One region of the Pseudoxanthomonas sp. SL93 genome, then DNA from elsewhere that is predicted to be linked to it. Evidence: riboswitches for the same ligand, from Rfam matches in the RefSeq annotation. Region 1 holds a riboswitch; the other holds the start of a gene.
The links. Region 1 has a riboswitch for cobalamin ahead of metE (5-methyltetrahydropteroyltriglutamate--homocysteine S-methyltransferase). Riboswitches for the same ligand answer to the same signal wherever they lie in the genome.

Region 1 (8,860 bases):
GCTGCACGTGCAGTTCTACCTGACGCTGCTGGACACCTACCTGCCCGACCCGAACGAACGCGCCAAGGCCTTCGCCGCGGTGGAGAACATCCCGTCGATCCGCAAGAAGGCCGAGTTCTGCTTCAAGTGGATCGACTCGCTGCAGGGCATCCAGCGCATCGAGACGCGCGAGCAGCGCCGGCAGTTCCTGCTGAACATGGTGTGCTTCGCCGGCTGCATCGAAGGCCTGTTCTTCTTCGGCGCGTTTGCCTATGTGTACTACCTGCGCTCGCGCGGCCTGCTGCACGGGCTGGCCAGCGGCACCAACTGGGTGTTCCGCGACGAGAGCTGCCACATGGCCTTCGCCTTCGAAGTGATCAAGACCGCGCGCGAGGAAGAGCCCGACCTGTTCGACGACGAGCTGAAGGCGCAGATCGTGCAGATGATGGGGGAGGCGGTGGACTGCGAGGTCGCCTTCGCCGAGGACACGCTGAGTGGCGGCGTGGCGGGACTGTCGATCAAGGACATGCGCCAGTACCTGGAGTACTGCGCCGACCAGCGCATGGCGCAGCTGGGCATGCCCAAGCACTTCGGTGCCAGCAACCCGTTCCCGTTCATGGACCTGCAGGACGTCCAGGAGCTGACCAACTTCTTCGAGCGCCGCGTGTCCGCCTACCAGGTGGGCGTGCAGGGCGAAGTGGGCTTTGACCACGCGTTCTAGCCCGTGCCCTTTGTAGGAGCGACGTGAGTCGCGACCGCACCAATGAAAGCCCGGTGGCGCCACACCGTCCTGGGCATGTCGGCGACAGTTTCCCCGCCATGGGGAGCCCATCGGATATCCGGGTCATTCGTTCATGCGGTCGCGACTGACGTCGCTCCTACACCAGCACAACATCCCGGCGCGCTATGCTGCCACCGGGAGTACGCGAACCGGAGCACCACCATGACCGAACTGGCCAACGCCGAAGCGCGCCCCCTCGAGGCGCGCCTGCTGCACATGGTCTTCCCCGACCACACCAACCACCTGGGCACGCTGTTCGGCGGCCAGGCGCTGGCGTGGATGGACATGTCGGCGTTCATCGCCGCCTCGCGCTATGCCCGCACCACGGTGGTCACCGCGCGCTCTGAACAGGTGGACTTCAACCAGCCCATCCACAAGGGCGACCTGGTGGAAGTGGTCGCGCGCGTGGTGAAGGTCGGCCGCAGCTCGATGAATGTCGATGTCGAAGTCATCACCGAAAACCTGCTGACCGGCGAACGCAAGCTGTGCACGCGCGGCCACTTCGTGATGATCGCCCTGGATCCGCTGGGCCGGCCGACGCAGGCACCACCCTTGCCAGCCACCTAGTTGAAGGTGGGAGCGACGCAAGTCGCGACGACACATGCAGCCGTTTCATCGCGACGCGCCGCTCCCGTGAATGGAAAGTTCAGGCGTACGCGCGCAGGCTGCGGGCTGCTTCCACCATCCGCTCCAGCGCCGTGCGCACCTCCGGCCAGCCGCGCGTCTTCAGGCCGCAGTCGGGATTGACCCATATCTGCTCGGGTGCCAGCACCGCACGCGCCTTCTGCAGCAGGTCGACCATCTCGCCGCCGGTGGGAATGCGCGGTGAATGGATGTCGTACACGCCCGGGCCGATCTCGTTGGGATAGCGGAACTTCACGAACGCATCCAGCAGTTCCATGCGCGAGCGCGAGGTCTCGATGGAGATGACGTCGGCATCCATCGCGGCCACGGCCTGCATGATGTCGTTGAACTCGGAGTAGCACATGTGCGTGTGCACCTGGGTATCGTCGGCGACGCCCGCCGCGGTGATGCGGAAGCATTCCACCGCCCAGTCCAGGTACGCCTGCCAATCCGCGCGCCGCAGCGGCAGGCCTTCGCGCAGCGCGGGCTCGTCGATCTGGATGACACGGATGCCGGCGGCTTCGAGGTCCAATACCTCGTCCCGCAGTGCCAGCGCGATCTGCCGGCAGGTCTGCGCGCGTGCCTGGTCGTCACGGACGAACGACCACTGCAGCACCGTCACCGGCCCGGTCAGCATGCCCTTCATCGGCCGGTCGGTCAGCGACTGCGCGTACTGCGACCAGCGCACCGTCATCGGCGCCGGGCGCGAGACATCGCCGTAGATCACCGGCGGCTTCACGCAGCGCGAGCCGTAGCTCTGCACCCAGCCGTTCTTCGTGAACGCGAAACCGTCCAGCTGTTCGCCGAAGTATTCCACCATGTCGTTGCGCTCGAACTCGCCATGCACCAGCACGTCGATGCCGATCTCTTCCTGGAAGCGGACGCAGCGTTCGGTCTCCTCGCGCAGGAAGGCCTCGTAGTCCGCGTCCGGCAGCTTGCCGCTCTTGTTGCGTGCCCGTGCCTCGCGCACTTCGTGGGTCTGCGGGAACGAGCCGATGGTGGTGGTCGGGAAACCGGGCAAGCCGAGCAGCGCTGCCTGTGCCGCACGACGCTGCGGATACGGCGAGTCGCGGTGGGTGTCGGCGGCCTCCGCGGAGGCCAGGCGCGCGGCCACCTCCGGACGATGCACGCGTGCGGATTGCCGGCGCGATGCGATGCGGTCGCGGGCCAGCGCCAAGCCGGGTTCGGCGGCGCGCGGATCGCGCAGCGCATCGGCCAGCAGGCGCAGCTCCTCCACCTTCTGCCGCGCGAAGGCCAGCCACGACTTCAGGTCGGAAGGCAGTGCCTTTTCATCCGCCAGATCGACCGGGACATGCAGCAGCGAGCACGACGGCGACAGCCACAGCGCGCGCTCGCCCACGTGGCCCGATGCGTACTTGGCGAGGATCAGCGCGTTGTCCAGGTTCGTGCGCCAGATGTTGCGACCGTCCACCAGGCCGGCCGACAGCACGCGACCTTTGGGAAGATGCTTCAGCACGTCGTCGAGCTGCTCCTTGCCGCGTACCAGGTCGACATGCAGGCCATCCACCGGCAGTGCGCAGGCCAGCGGCAGGTTGTCGCCCAGGCGGCCGAAGTAGGTGGCCAGCAGCAATGAAGGCCGCACGTTCTTCGCCAACGTGGCGTAGGCCTTCAGGTACGCGGCACGCGTGGCGTCGTCCAGGTTCAGCACCAGACACGGCTCGTCGACCTGCACCCAGTCCGCACCCGCGTGATGCAGCTTCGCCAGCAGTTCGGCGTAGACCGGCAGCAGGCGATCCAGCAGCGCGAGGCGGTCGCTGCCATCCACGGCCTTGGACAGCAACAGGAAACTCACCGGGCCCAGCAGCACCGGCCGTGCGGCGTGGCCTGCGGCGACGGCTTCACGATACTCCGCCAGCGGCTTGTCGCCGCGCAGGCGGAAGGTCTGGCCGGCGTGCAGTTCCGGCACCAGGTAGTGGTAGTTGGTGTCGAACCACTTGGTCATCTCCAGCGCGCGCAGGTCGGTGCCGTCCTTCTGCACGCCACGCGCCAGCGCGAAGTAGCCCGCCAGTGGATCGGCATCGGCCAGCGTGCGGTAGGCGTCGGGAATGGCATCGAACAGGAACGCGGTGTCCAGCACCTGGTCGTACAGCGAGAAGTCGTTGCACGGCACCACATCGGCGCCGGCATCGCGCTGCAGCTGCCAGTGGCGGTGGCGCAGGTCGCGTGCGGTCTGTTGCAGGTCGGCGGCGCTGGTGTCGCCACGCCAGTAGTTTTCCAGGGCGGATTTCAGTTCGCGCTTCGCGCCGATGCGCGGGAAGCCAAGGGTGGTAACGGTGGTCATGGTGCGTGTCCTCATGCGGTGGCGGATGAGGAACGAAGGAACCGCGCGCCGGACCGGATCCGCCACGCCAGCGACCTTCGCCCCCTCGGGCGAGCCGGAGTGCCGTGGTCGGGCGCAGGAGGACGCATCCGGGCAGGCGCGCGCGGACACGGGCTCCGGCCACCTCCCCTCGGAAGCTCCAGGTCAGGCGGAAGACGGTCGTGTCTTCCGGCCAGGGCAGGTCTTCGGGCTCATGGACGGGCGCATGGAATGCGCGGGCCTACTTCCCGCCGCTTCCCGGCCCGCGAGGGCCAGTGCTGTTGGCGAGGTTCGTTTCCAAATACCGCTGCGGGGCAGCGCCGGAATGGGACGATGGAACTGTCCGCACCGGCTTCCCTTTTAATTCCATCGCTATATCGGGATAGAGCGATGGAAACCTTGGCGGTGCGAAAGGTACGCGGGTGCAGGGCAGGGCGTCAAGCGGCGCTCATCGCCGGCCCGTCTTCTTCGGTGTCGCCACGGTTCTAGCAGGAGCGAGCACAGCCCGTATCAGGGCTCACGTACTGTCGGATTGATTGCGTGCTCTATGACTTGGCCGCCAACGAGCCTGATCGTCAATTCCTTGAGAGCTTCACGCTCCGGACCCTCCTGATCGACGAAAGGTATGACGAGAATCGAGCAGCTGCCTTGGGGGGTGCTTGTACATGCCTCGATCTGAAGTTCATTGATCAGAGGATGATTGGCTCGTTGGTATACCTCGCGTCCGATGGATACGGGCTTGCCATCTTGCTCGACACGAAGCTCAAGAATCTCCTTGATCTTGCTGTCGGTGATGACTTCGACCGAGATCGCATCCGACCTTATGCTCAGATATGACCAGTTGCGATAGAGAGGCGAGCTTGCCTGCGCCACATCGGAAAACATCGCGCATGCCGCCAGAAACAGGATCAGCACGCCATGCGCGGAGCTTCGCAAGTTGCCGCGCCAGAACGCGACTTCGTTCGGCTTCATCAATATCCTCCTCCAAAGCTGGTGGTATATCCATACTTACTGCCGGTCTCGGCGGATTACATGCGCAGCCGACGACAATTTGGCTGTGTTGAAGTGCCGAACTGCCTTCATAAGCCGTCAGGCAATCACTTTACCTTGTCAGCGCGACAGGACCAGTGTGGACGAAGACCGCAAAGCGTCTCTCCGACCGGCATTCCGCGAACATCGATCCGGGGCTGCGGGATTTTCGCTTTTCGTCCGTCCACTTCTATGAGGCCATCGACGGAGCAGGACCGAATGAATCTCACGCCGCAATCGCCAGCCCGTCGGTATTTGCTCAAGACCGCCGCGCTCTCGACCTTGGCAAGCGTCGCCTGGCCGCAACGGGCGCGTGCCGCCGCCTGCGACGACGCGGACACCTGGATTCCCCCCGACGACTTCCTCGACGACCTGCCACGCCTGATGCGGGCATTGCGCGTGCCGGCGATCGGCATGGCGGTGGTCGAGCGCGGGGAGGTGGTGTGGTCGCGCAATCTCGGCCTCGCGAATGCTGGGACGCGGGCGCCGGTGAGCGACACGACGCTGTTCGAGGATGCCTCGCTCAGCAAGCCGGTGTTCGCGTACGCGGTGCTGCAGTTGGCCGACCAGGGCGTGATCGACCTGGACCAGCCGCTGGCGCAGTACCACCGGCCGGAGTACCTGGCCGCGCATCCGTGGAACGAACAGGTCACCGCACGCGACGTGCTGCGGCATTCCACCGGGCTGCCGAACTGGCGCAAGGATCCGGCGAACGAAAAGCTGGTGCCGGCGGTGAAGCCTGGCACGCGGATCGACTATTCCGGCGAGGCGATCTTCTGGCTGCAGCGGGTGATGGAAACCCTCACCGGCGAGAGCCTCGACCAGTCGATGCAGCGCCTGCTGTTCGGTCCGGCGGGCATGCACGACAGCAGCTATACCTGGAGTGCCGACCTCGCCGCGCGATCGGTGTACGGCCATCGCGCCGTCGAGGACGAGGCACCGGGCATGCCGCCGCAGATGCTGCGCGAACAGTGGAGCGCCGCGCAGGTGATCGCCGACCGCTGGGGCAAGCCGCTGTCGGCCTGGCACTACGAAGACGCCGCGCGCGCACTGCCGCTCGTGCAGGCCATCACGCCGGAGGGCCTGGTGAACTGGCCCGGGGACATCCTGGCCAATGCCGCGGCCAGCCTGCGCACGACGCCGCAGGACTACGCCCGCTTCATGGCGCTGATGGTGCGCACGCGACGCGAATCCTGGCAGATCACCGACGCCACGCGGCGCGCAATGCTGACCAGGCAGATCGACGTGCCCGCCCGTTGGACGGACAAGGGCCTGGGCTGGAACCTGGAAGCCACGCCGCGCGGCCCGGTGTTCTACCACTCCGGCAGCAACGGCGGCATCTTCAAGAACTTCGCGCTGGGCGATCTTGCCGGCCAGCGCGCGCTGGTGGTGCTGACCAACGCCGGCAGTGGCAACGTGCTGTACCGGCGCGTGGTGCGCGCCGCCACCGGCCACGACCTGCTGACGTTCGACCTGTGACTACAGGCCCAGGAACACGAACGGCTCCGCCGGTTTGAAGTCCTTCACCGCGTTGCCGGCGAACACGTTGCGCTGGTCGGGGCCCAGGTCCAGGCGCAGCACCTTGCCGGTCTCCTTCGAGAAGTCCACGCCCTTCAGGTCCACCCAGAAGGTGTTGGGCGTCAATGCGGATTCGAAGAAGTACAGCTTGCGCTTGTGGTCGGCCACCGTGCGCCAGCGGGTGGAGGAAATGTTGGGCTCCTCCGGCGTGTTGATGCCGAACGGCACCGACGCGTTGCGGATCACGCTGAAGACACTGGCCAGCGCTTTCACCGGATCTTCGCTCTTGGGAATCGCGTTGACGTAGAACGACGCGCGCGCGAAGCGGTCCGAGGCGCGGTTCGTGCCCGGCAGCATCACCGTGCCACCGATCTGCTTCCAGTACGCGTTGAGCGCCAGTTGCTGGTCGAACACCGGCGAATTGGTCATCACCTGGTACTGGCGCCCGTGGTGGATCACCTGCCTGCCGCCGATGTACTCGATGATGGCGCTGTCGCCGCTGGCATCCGACAGGGACAGGTGCAGCGTGGCCAGCCGGTCCTCGCCGGGCACCTTGTCGGTCACCAGGGTGAAGGGTTCCCTGCGCAGCGCGTCGACGGCTTCCTTCACGCTGCCGTAGTTGTCCAGCGCGTACTGCGCCCACGCGGCGATGCTCAGGCCCGGGCCGCGCCCGTCGTAGGCGGGGTATTCGGATTCCACCAGCCACAGCACGTTGGCCATCAGGCCGGCCTCGTTCATGCCGTCGGTGGTGGAGACCTCGTAGCCGGTGGCGATGACGCTGCCGTACTTCGATGTCCACGTGATCGAGTTCGGCCCGGCCTGGCCGTTGCGCTGCATGCCGCGCGGGAAGATCCACAGGTTCGTCGCCACATCGTTCTTCCAGTCCATCGAGCGGGCGGTGATGACGTCGTCATTGGCACCCAGGTAGACCAGCCGCGTGCAGGCATCGGCCGGCACAGCAAGCAGCGACGGCAACAGCGCGAGCAGTGTGGCGACGTTGCGGAAGATACGACGATGCATGGAGACCTCCGGGGCAGGTGGCATGGTGCGGCGTCGCCCGGTGGCGCAGGGCGGGACCGGGTGTGCTAAACAGCGTACCGGGTTGCCGCCGGATGCTGCCATGTCCGCCGCGACCCGGATGCGCCGTTTGTCCGATCACTCCCCGTGTGGATGATCGCCTCGCGGCCGCGCGTCGCCATCACGCCCCGACCAGGACCCCCATGCGTCACGACCACATCCTCACCCTGTCCTGCCCGGACCGCACGGGCATCGTCTATCGCGTCACCGAACTGCTGTACGAGACCGGCTGCAACATCCTGGACGCGCAGCAGTTCGGCGACGAGGAATCCGGGCGCTTCTTCCTGCGCGTGCATTTCGACGTGCCGGGGCCGGCGGAAATCGACGTGCTGCACGAGGGCTTCGAATCGCTGGCCGAAGTGTTCGGCATGGACTGGCAGCTGCACGACGGTCGCCACCGTGCCCGCCTGATGGTGCTGGTGAGCAGGCAGGGCCACTGCCTCAACGACCTGCTGTTCCGCGTGCACAGCCGGCAGCTGCCGGTGCAGATCGCCTGCATCGTCTCCAACCACGAGGACTTCGCCCCGCTGGCGCAGTCCTACGGCGTGCCGTTCCACCACCTGCCGGTGTCGTCGGGCAACCGCATCGCGCAGGAACGCCGGATCATCGACCTGGTGGACCGCGAGGAGATCGACCTGGTGGTGCTGGCGCGCTACATGCAGATCCTGTCACCGGACCTGTGCGATGCCCTGGCCGGCCGCGCCATCAACATCCACCACAGCTTCCTGCCCAGCTTCAAGGGTGCCAAGCCGTACCACCAGGCGCACCAGCGCGGCGTCAAGATCATCGGCGCCACCGCGCACTACGTGACCCGCGACCTGGACGAAGGTCCGATCATCGAACAGGACGTCGCGCGCGTGGACCACGCGATGACGCCGAAGGAACTGGTGCGCATGGGCAGCGATGTCGAATCGCTGGTGCTGGCGCGCGCGGTGCGTCGCCACGTCGAACACCGCATCCTGCTCAACGGGCACCGGACGGTGGTGTTCCGCTGACGGCCCTGCAGGTTCCCGTGGGAGCGACGTAAGTCGCGATGTTTCTGGTTCGGCGCAAGGAAGAGCTCGCGACTTGCGTCGCTCCCACAGAGGCGGTTCCCACGCCCCCAGTCAGGCGCCGACGCGCCGCCGCAGCCCCACCAGCACGGCATACACCACCGCCAGCACCGCGACCGCCACGCCGATGGCCAGCCACTCGCGCTGCGTCAGCGTGGCCAGGATCGCCAGCATGCCGACGACTGCCACCAGCGGAACCAGCGGGCCACCTTTCAGCACGAACGGCGCGCCGCGTTCGCGCAGGTCGATCTTCTGCGCCCGCCATGCCGCCACGCACACCATCACGTAGACCAGGCACACCGCGCCGCCGGAAATCAGCACCAGCGTCTCGAAGCTGCCCACGATGGCCAGCGTCAACGCCACCGCCGCGTGCGTGGCCAGGGCCAGCAGCGGGACATGGTGGCGGGCGCTGACACGCGCCCAGGCCGACGGCAGGTAACCGTCGCGACCCAGCGCGAACAGCAACCGCGACGAGCCCAG
Region 2 (8,860 bases), 480 kb from region 1:
CCGCCAGACCCAGCGCGTGGACGATGTGGAAGCCTTCCCGGGCCACATCGCCTGCGATGCGGCCTCGCGTTCCGAACTCGTGGTGCCGCTCGTCCGGGGCGACACGCTGATCGGCGTGCTGGACCTCGACAGCCCGCGCGTGGCCCGCTTCGATGCGGACGACCAGCAGGGCATGGAAACCATCGCGCGCCTCTTCGTGGAGTCCCTGGAATGACAGCCGCCAAGATGCGCAACATCGGCCCCAAGTCCGCCGCCTGGCTGCGCCAGGTCGGGTTGCGCACGCAGGAAGACCTGGCCTCGGTCGGGTCGGTGGAAGCCTTCATCCGGGTCAAGCGTGCCGGCTTCCGGCCCAGCCTCAACCTGCTGTACGCCCTGGAAGGCGCGCTGCTGGATTGCCACTGGCAGCAGTTGCCGGAAGACCGCCGCGGTGAACTGATCACCGCCTACGACGCCGCTGCCGCGCTGTTGCCGCCGCCACGCGGCCGCCCCGCCGCGGGCCCCGTCACCACCACCCACACCGAGCGCGAAGAGGACAGCGGCCCGTCGCTGAACCTGTTCGATGCACGCGGTGGCGACGACGACTGAGCCCCATCGCGTATACTCGCCGCGCTTCAAGGTGACCTGCGGCCACGGCCGGAGGTTGAAACGGGAAGCCGGTGACGTGCCCGCCACAGCGGCACCATTCCGGCGCTGCCCCCGCAACGGTAAGCGAAGACAGCCACGGCATCGGCCACTGTGCGTCCAACACGCATGGGAAGGCGCCACGGCGGAGTGCCCTGCACTCGTTCGCAAGCCCGGAGACCGGCCTGGGAGTCCACTGGTTGCGATGCGGAGGGCGTCGCGGCGTGCCGCGCCGCTTGCCTGCGCTGTCCGCAACGTTTCCCTTCGTGCTGCAACTCCACCCCGATGAATGCGCGCGGGGCGCGCGATGGAGTTGTTTCCGATGCACAAGCGTTTTCCCACTTCCCACCGACTGGCGATGGCCGTCGCGCTGGCCCTTCCCTTCTCCGGGCTGGCGCAGGACGCCACCACCGAGCTCGACGAAGTCGTCGTGTCCGGCACGCGCACCGAGGTGTCGGTGCAGGACAGCCTGGTGCCTGCCCAGGTGATCAACCGCGAGGAGATCGAGCGCTCGCAGGCGCGTTCGCTCCCCGAACTGCTGAAGGGGCGCGCAGGCATCAACCTGACCAACCAGGGCGGCATGGGCAAGCTGACCACGCTGTTCCTGCGCGGGGCCGAATCGGACCACGTGCTGGTGCTGGTGGACGGCATCCGCATCGGCTCGGCGAGCGCCGGCCTGGCGTCGTTCCAGGACCTGCCCGTCGACCAGATCGATCGCATCGAGATCATCCGCGGCCCGCGCTCCAGCCTGTACGGTTCCGAAGCCATCGGCGGCGTGATCCAGATCTTCACCCGTACCGGCGGCATGGGTTTCAGCCCGCGCCTGCGCGTCGGCGCCGGCAGCCACGGCCTGCGCGAAGCCAGTGCGGGCTTCAGCCAGCACACGGAGCGCGGCTGGATCAGCGCCGATGGCGCGTACCAGGAGACCGACGGCATCAATGCCTGCCGCGGCTCCGCCGTCACCTTCCAGGGTTGCTTCGCCGACGAACCCGATGCCGATGGTTACCGCAACGTCTCGCTGTCGCTGCGCGGCGGCCTTGAGCTGGCCGACACGCTGACGCTGGAAGGGCACTTCCTCAATGCCGACGGCGACAACGAATACGACGGCAGCATCTTCGGCGGCAACGAGACCGAAACCACGCAACGCGTCGTCGGCAGCAAGCTGACGTGGACGCCGGGCGATCGCCTGAAACTGACCGCGCAGGCGGGCCGCGCGGCGGACCAGTCCGACGCCTACTTCCGTGATGCCGGCGTGCGCACCTACGTCAACACCTTCGACACGCGCCGCGACACCGCGTCGTTGCAGGCGGACTTCACCCTTGCCGAAGGCCAGCTGCTGAGTGCAGGCGGCGACTGGCAGCGGGACGAGGTGACCAGCACCACGGCGTTCACCGTCGACAGCCGCGACAACACCGGCGTGTTTGTGGAATACCAGGGCCAGTTCGGCGCGCACCAGCTGCAGGCCAGCGTCCGCAACGACGACAACGAGCAGTTCGGCAACCACACGACCGGCAGCGTTGGCTGGGGAATGGCGCTGGGCGGCGATTTCAGGCTCAACGCCAGTTACGGCACCGGCTTCAAGGCGCCCACGTTCAACGACCTGTACTACCCGTTCGGTGGCAATCCTGATCTCGAGCCGGAGGAATCCGAAAGCCTCAACGTGGGCATCGGCCAGTACGCGGATGCCTTCAGCTGGACCTTCAACGTGTACGAAACCCGCATCGACGCCCTCACCGGCTACGACAGCTTCTTCAACCTGGTGCAGGTGGATGAGGCGCGCATCCGTGGCGCGGAGTTCACCTTCGCCACCACGCTGGCGGGTTGGGACATCGCCACGCAGCTCAGCTATGCCGATCCGCGCGCCCGCGCCGATACCACGGCCGAAGGCGCTTCGAATCCCAACTACGACAACCTGTTGCCGCGCCGCGCGCCGCGGACGGGTCGCATCGACGTGGATCGCCGCTTTGGCGCGTTCCGGTTCGGCACCACGGTCAACGGCGCCAGCGCGCGCTACGACGACGCCGCCAACAACGTGCGCGTGGCGGGGTATGGCACCGTGGACCTGCGCCTGGAGTACGCCATCAGCGCCGACTGGAGCGTGCAGGCGCGCGCCACCAACGTGTTCGACCGCGATTACGAAACCATCGCCTGGTACAACCAGCCGGGTCGCGAGTACGGCATCAGCCTGCGTTATCAGCCTGCGTCGGACTGATGGCGCGGCGGTTGCCAGCGTGAAAAAGAAAGCCCGGCAACGCCGGGCTTTCTTTTTCAGGCTTGCCGGGATTGCGCGGCCCCTCACTCCCCGGGAACGTCGAACAATCCCGGCTGTGCGGCTTCATCGCGCTCACGGAATCCCGACAGGCCCACGCCCACCAGCCGGTACAGCGTGGACGCCGGCAACGCCACACGGTCGCGCAGGGCCAGCGCGATGTCGATGAATTCGTGTGCCGATGCCGGCGGCGCCTCCGGCGTGAAGCTGCGGGTGAGGATGCGGAACTGCGCCGTCTTCAGTTTCAGCACCACGGTGCGGCCGACGCGATCCGTCTTGCGCGTGGCCTCCCACGTCTTGCCGGCCAGCTGGCGGATGGGCGCCTCGAGTTCGGCCAGCGGGATGTCGGTGGCGAAGGTGTCCTCCGACGAGATCGACTGCACCGGCTGGTCCGGTTGCACCGGACGTTCGTCGATGCCGCGCGCGCGCCGGTACAGGCTGCCGCCGAAGCTGCCGAAGCGCTGCTCGAGATCGTGCTGCGCGAAGGTGCGCAGGTCGCCTACCGTGTGGATGCCCGCCGCGTTCAACTTCCCCTGCATCACCTTGCCCACGCCGGGGATGCGCTCCACTGGCAGCGGCGTCAGGAACGCCTCCACCTGGTGCGGACGCAGGACGAACTGGCCATCAGGCTTGCGCCAGTCCGACGCGATCTTCGCGAGGAACTTGTTGGGCGCCACCCCGGCCGATGCGGTCAGCGCGGTTTCCTCCCGGATCTGCGCGCGGATGGTTTCGGCGACGGCCGTCGCGGTGGGCAGGTTTGACTTCGGCGCGGTGACGTCGAGATAGGCCTCGTCAAGCGAGAGCGGTTCAACCAGATCGGTGTGGCGCAGGAAGATCTCGCGCACCTGCCGCGACACCGCCTTGTAGCGGACGAAATCCGGCGGCACGAACACCGCCTGCGGGCACAACCGCTCCGCGCGCACGGCCGGCATCGCCGAGCGCACGCCGAACACGCGTGCCTCATACGATGCCGCGCACACCACCGACCGCTCGCCGCGCCACGCCACCACCACGGGGCGGCCACGCAGCGACGGATCGTCGCGCTGTTCCACAGAGGCGTAGAACGCGTCCATGTCGATGTGGATGATCTTGCGCATCACGTGATGATATCGGCCGCCGTACGCGATCGCATGGATGCATGCGCGCACGATACGCACGCGTGTGGAGTCGCGGGCAGAAAGCGCGAAACCCTTGCCGCAATTACGTCGCGCGAATGGTACGCCGGCGTATGGAAAAACCCGGTTGCCCTGCGTCAAGACAAGCGTATGCACATGTGTGCATTATTTGCGGCTTCGCATAACGGACCACGCAATGAACGCCCCTGCTTCCTTCTCGCGCGAACAGCTGCTCGCCAGCGCGCGCGGTGAACTCTTCGGCCCCGACAGCGGCCGCCTGCCGAACGACCCGATGCTGATGTTCGACCGCATCACCGAGATCCGCGAGGACGGTGGTGCGCACGGCAAGGGCATGGTGCGCGCCGAACTGGATATCCACCCCGAGCTGTGGTTCTTCAAGTGCCACTTCCTCGGCGATCCGGTGATGCCCGGGTGCCTAGGGCTGGATGCGATGTGGCAGCTCACCGGCTTCTTCCTGACCTGGATCGGCGCGCCTGGCCGTGGCCGCGCGCTCGGCACCGGCGAAGTGAAGTTCACCGGCCAGGTGCTGCCCACGGCCAAGCGCGTGACCTACGAGATCGACATCAGCCGCGTGATCAACCGCAAGCTGGTGCTGGCGGCAGCCGATGGCCGCATGCTGGTCGACGGCCGCGAGATCTACACCGCGCGCGACTTGCGCGTGGGTCTGTTCACCTCGACGGAGAGCTTCTGATGCGCCGCGTCGTCATCACCGGCCTGGGCATCACTTCCTGTTTGGGCAACGATGCGGATACCGTGTCGTCCGCGTTGCGCGAAGGCCGTTCGGGCATCCGCCATATCCCGCAATACGCCGAACTCGGCTTCCGCAGCCAGGTGGGCGGTGCGCCGGAGATCGACCTTGACGCGCAGATCGACCGCAAGCAGAAGCGCTTCATGGGCGATGCGGCGGCGTTCGCGCACATCGCGCTGCGTGATGCGATCGCCGATGCCGGCCTGGACGATGCACTGGTCAGCCAGCCGCGCACGGGCCTGATCGCCGGTTCCGGTGGCGGTTCGGCGGAATGGCAGATCGAAGCCGCGGACCTGCTGCGCGCGCGCGGCATCCGCAAGGTGGGGCCGTACATGGTGCCGCGCACGATGTGCTCGACGGTATCGGCGACGCTGGCCACCGCGTTCAAGATCAAGGGCGTGAGCTATTCGATCTCCGCCGCCTGCGCGACCTCGGCACACTGCATTGGTGCGGCGGCGGACCTGATCCGCGCCGGTCGCCAGGACATCGTCTTCGCCGGCGGCGGCGAAGAACTGCACTGGGCGCTGACGATGATGTTCGATGCGATGGGCGCGCTGTCGAGCAAGCGCAATGACGATCCCACGCACGCCTCGCGACCCTACGATGCGGACCGCGACGGCTTCGTCATTGCCGGGGGCGGCGGCATGCTGGTGCTGGAGGACTACGACCACGCGATGAAGCGCGGTGCACGCATCCGCGCCGAATTGCTGGGCTACGGCGTGACGTCCGATGGCGCCGACATGGTGGCGCCCTCCGGCGAAGGCGCCGTGCGCTGCATGCGGATGGCACTGGAAGGCGTCAGCGCCCCGCTGGATTACCTCAACACGCACGGTACCTCGACGCCGCTGGGCGACGTGATCGAACTCGACGCGATCCGCACTGCACTCGGCGACGCGCTGCCGCCGATCTCGTCCACCAAGGCGCTGTCCGGCCACTCGCTGGGCGCGGCCAGCGTGCACGAGGCGATCTACTGCCTGCTGATGATGCGCGATGGCTTCAGCGCCGGCTCGGCCAACATCGAGACGCTGGACGAGGGCGCCGCGGACTTCCCCCTCGTGCAGGTGAGCCGCGAGGCGACGCTGAACACCGTCATGTCCAACAGCTTCGGGTTCGGCGGCACCAACGCCAGCCTGGTGTTCGGCCGGGTGTGAGGCCGGTCAGCGGGCGTCGACCGCGCGACGCCCCAGCGCCGGATCGTCGGTGAAGAAGCCGCCGATCCCCAGCGCGAGATAGGCGCGGATCTCGGCAAGGGATCCGGCCTCGTTGCGCGTGCGCGGATCGTCGCCTTGGCGCAGTGCCTCCGGCAGGAACTGGTTCTCCGGCCGGAAGGTGTACGGCCACACGTGCAGGCCTTCCTTGCGCGCATCCGTCGTCAGTGCAGTGGGCGCGCCAAGCGTGCCGTCCTCCGCCACCGGGATCAGCAGGCGTGTCCACGGCCCGATGATCTCGGCGTAGCCGGCGATGTCCCGCAATCCTGCGGGCGTCATCAGGTCCGCGTAGCGTGTCGACTTTCCGGCTGCCAGTGCATCCCCGGGTTGCGTGTCCGCCGGGCCCAGCAGCTGCAGCAGGCGGATGTTCCCGTGCGACGGCCCCAGCCGCGTGCGCAGCGCACGCAGGTTCGCCTGTTCGAACGATTGGATCACCACCGGTGCCTCGCGCGTGTACGCATGCGCCGCCAGCGTCCCCAGCAGCCGCTCCTCCATCGGCAGGCCGATGCGCTGGAAGTGGCTGGGATGCTTGATCTCGGGAATCAGGCCGATGCGACGCCCACTGCGCGCAGCATGCTCCGCCGCCAATGCGATGACCTCATCCAGCGTCGCGATGTCGTATCGGCCATCGTGCGACGTACCGCGCAGCGCGGGCAATCTTTCACGTGCACGCAGCGTCTTCAGTTCGGCCAGGGTGAAGTCTTCGGTGAACCAGCCGTCGAATGCCTCGCCATCGATCACCTGCCGGCGCTTGCGTGCGGCGAACTCGGGCCGCTGCGCGACATCGGTGGTTCCGCTGATCTCGTTCTCGTGCCGTGCGACCAGGACGCCATCGCGCGTGGCCACCAGATCGGGCTCGATGTAGTCCGCACCGTCCTCCATCGCACGCGCATACGCCGCCAGCGTGTGCTCCGGCAGCTGCGCGCTGGCGCCACGGTGTGCGATCACGAGCACATCGGCCCACTCTTCGCCGGCGTGGACGGATGCGGCCGGCATCAGGGCCAGCAGGAAGGGGAGCAATCGACGGAACGGCATAGGCAATCCTTCATGCATGCAAGCATGCCATGCGAAGCACGGGAGCCGGACAGCACAAAGCCCGACCTTCGCCGGGCTTCGGTGCAACGCGGGAGGAGAGAGGCCCCGTTGCAGCGCGTATTCTGCGCGCCGACTGTTACAGGCGGGCGACAGCGGCGCCCCGTGGACCGCTGCAGTGGTTCATGCCGCACTTCGCTGCCGCACCGCCAGTTGACAACATTACATGTAATACATATCGTTATTTCATGACAGACACCCGCCCTGCCATAAAGGCATCCACGCTGCACGTTCGCAACTACCGCGAGCGCATGCGTGAGCAGGGACTGGTCAAGAAGGACGTGTGGATCCGGCCCGAGTATGCCGAGGAACTGGCGGCCATCGAGAAGGCCATGCGGGAATCGGCTCGGGATGCGGGCATCCCTTACCTGCCCACGCAATCCACGGAGGCGGGCTGGACGCTGGCCGCCATCCGGCACGCCCTGCAGCAGGCCAGCACGGTGCGGGACGGCCTGATCAGCCTGGAGACCATCGAAGGCGCGGAACCCAGCCTCCATCTGGTGATGCACGAATACGGGGACCTGTCGGTGTTCCTTGCTGTGGGTGGCGAGCAGATCCTGGTCGAAGCGTACCTGTGGCCGGTGGATGACGTGGCCGACCCGGCCGCCTTCAATGCGCATGTGCTGAGCACGCACGTGCTGCTGCCGCTGTCGACCATCGGCATGCAGCGCATCGGCGGCGTCCCTGGCTACACGATGTTCGGCGCGCTGGACACGCATTCCAGCCTGGCTAACGTCATGTTCGAGATCGAGACGCTGGCCGAGAATGTCATCAGCGCTACCGAAGCCTACCGCCCGTTCCTGCGCACGGCGACGCGGAGGAAGGCCTGATGCCCGACACGCTGAAGACACTGTTCAAGCGCATCCAGGAGGGCATGGAAGGGTTGGCTGGCTCCGTGATGGGCGACCGCGCAGAGCGCCTACTCGACGAAGAGATCCGCACCATCGATGATGCCCTGCATGCCACGCGCGGCGAGCACGCGGCGGCGAAGGCACGTCGTGTCGCCAGCGAACAGCACCAGGCGAATCTGGTCGCACGCATTGGCGAGGTCGAGGCCAAGGTGGAGACCGCGCTGCGCCAGGGTCGCGCGACACAGGCGCGCAAGGCAGCGGACGAGGTCGTCCATCTCCAGGCCGAGCGCAGCCAGCGCGTGGCGGAGGGACAGGAACTCGCCATGCAGGAACGCCAGTTCGCCCACGTCGTGGAACAACTCGAAGGCCGCCTGCGCCGCCTCAAGCACCAGTTGGACATCCTGCGTGCGTCGAACAGCCTGCAGCGGGCTCAGGCAACGGTGGCGCGTCGACAGCCCGGCGACGCGTTGTATCCGGAGCCGGCATTCGCTTCTGCTGCGCGGATGAAACAGCGCCGCGGACCATCGACAGGGGGGACCGCCGCCGTCCGGGAGAAGGGCAAGAAGACCACCGCGGATCCCGCAGAGGCTGTGCTGGACCGTGCCCGCAAACGCATCACATCGTCCGCGCGTAAGCGCTGAAGGGGAGTTGCTTGAACGAGTTCCTCACCATCATCCTGAGCTTCCCGACCGTCGTGTACGGCGTGCTGCTCGCCCTCTGCGTCATCTATTGGCTGCTGGCCGCGACTGGCCTGTTCGAGCTCGATACCGTGGACGGATGGCTGGGCAGCGACGGCGACACCATCCAACCGTCATCCGTCGCCGGCATGCTCGCCAAGATTGGCCTGTCCGGCGTTCCGCTGACGCTGGTGCTGACGACACTCGCGCTGTTCGGGTGGATTGTCTGCTTCCTCGCCCAGCGCTACCTCATCCCGC

Region 2: another riboswitch for cobalamin. It lies ahead of btuB (TonB-dependent vitamin B12 receptor); the one in region 1 lies ahead of metE (5-methyltetrahydropteroyltriglutamate--homocysteine S-methyltransferase).

What each region holds. Positions count from the first base shown of each region.
Region 1 covers NZ_CP113065.1:3,003,652-3,012,511, reverse strand. The annotation lists gene OVA13_RS14100 (ribonucleotide-diphosphate reductase subunit beta) at 1-700, shown strand, start outside; gene OVA13_RS14095 (acyl-CoA thioesterase) at 923-1,327, shown strand; gene metE (5-methyltetrahydropteroyltriglutamate--homocysteine S-methyltransferase) at 1,407-3,686, opposite strand; cobalamin riboswitch at 3,884-4,121, opposite strand; gene OVA13_RS14085 (hypothetical protein) at 4,215-4,676, opposite strand; gene OVA13_RS14080 (serine hydrolase domain-containing protein) at 4,953-6,212, shown strand; gene OVA13_RS14075 (linear amide C-N hydrolase) at 6,213-7,271, opposite strand; gene purU (formyltetrahydrofolate deformylase) at 7,472-8,323, shown strand; gene OVA13_RS14065 (APC family permease) at 8,435-8,860, opposite strand, start outside.
Region 2 covers NZ_CP113065.1:2,520,295-2,529,154, forward strand. The annotation lists gene OVA13_RS11970 (free L-methionine (R)-S-oxide reductase MsrC) at 1-214, shown strand, start outside; gene OVA13_RS11975 (TfoX/Sxy family protein) at 211-585, shown strand; cobalamin riboswitch at 598-825, shown strand; gene btuB (TonB-dependent vitamin B12 receptor) at 944-2,833, shown strand; gene dinB (DNA polymerase IV) at 2,917-3,987, opposite strand; gene fabA (3-hydroxyacyl-[acyl-carrier-protein] dehydratase FabA) at 4,202-4,717, shown strand; gene fabB (beta-ketoacyl-ACP synthase I) at 4,717-5,925, shown strand; gene OVA13_RS12000 (glycerophosphodiester phosphodiesterase) at 5,932-6,978, opposite strand; gene OVA13_RS12005 (YjfI family protein) at 7,263-7,904, shown strand; gene OVA13_RS12010 (PspA/IM30 family protein) at 7,904-8,566, shown strand; gene OVA13_RS12015 (hypothetical protein) at 8,578-8,860, shown strand, end outside.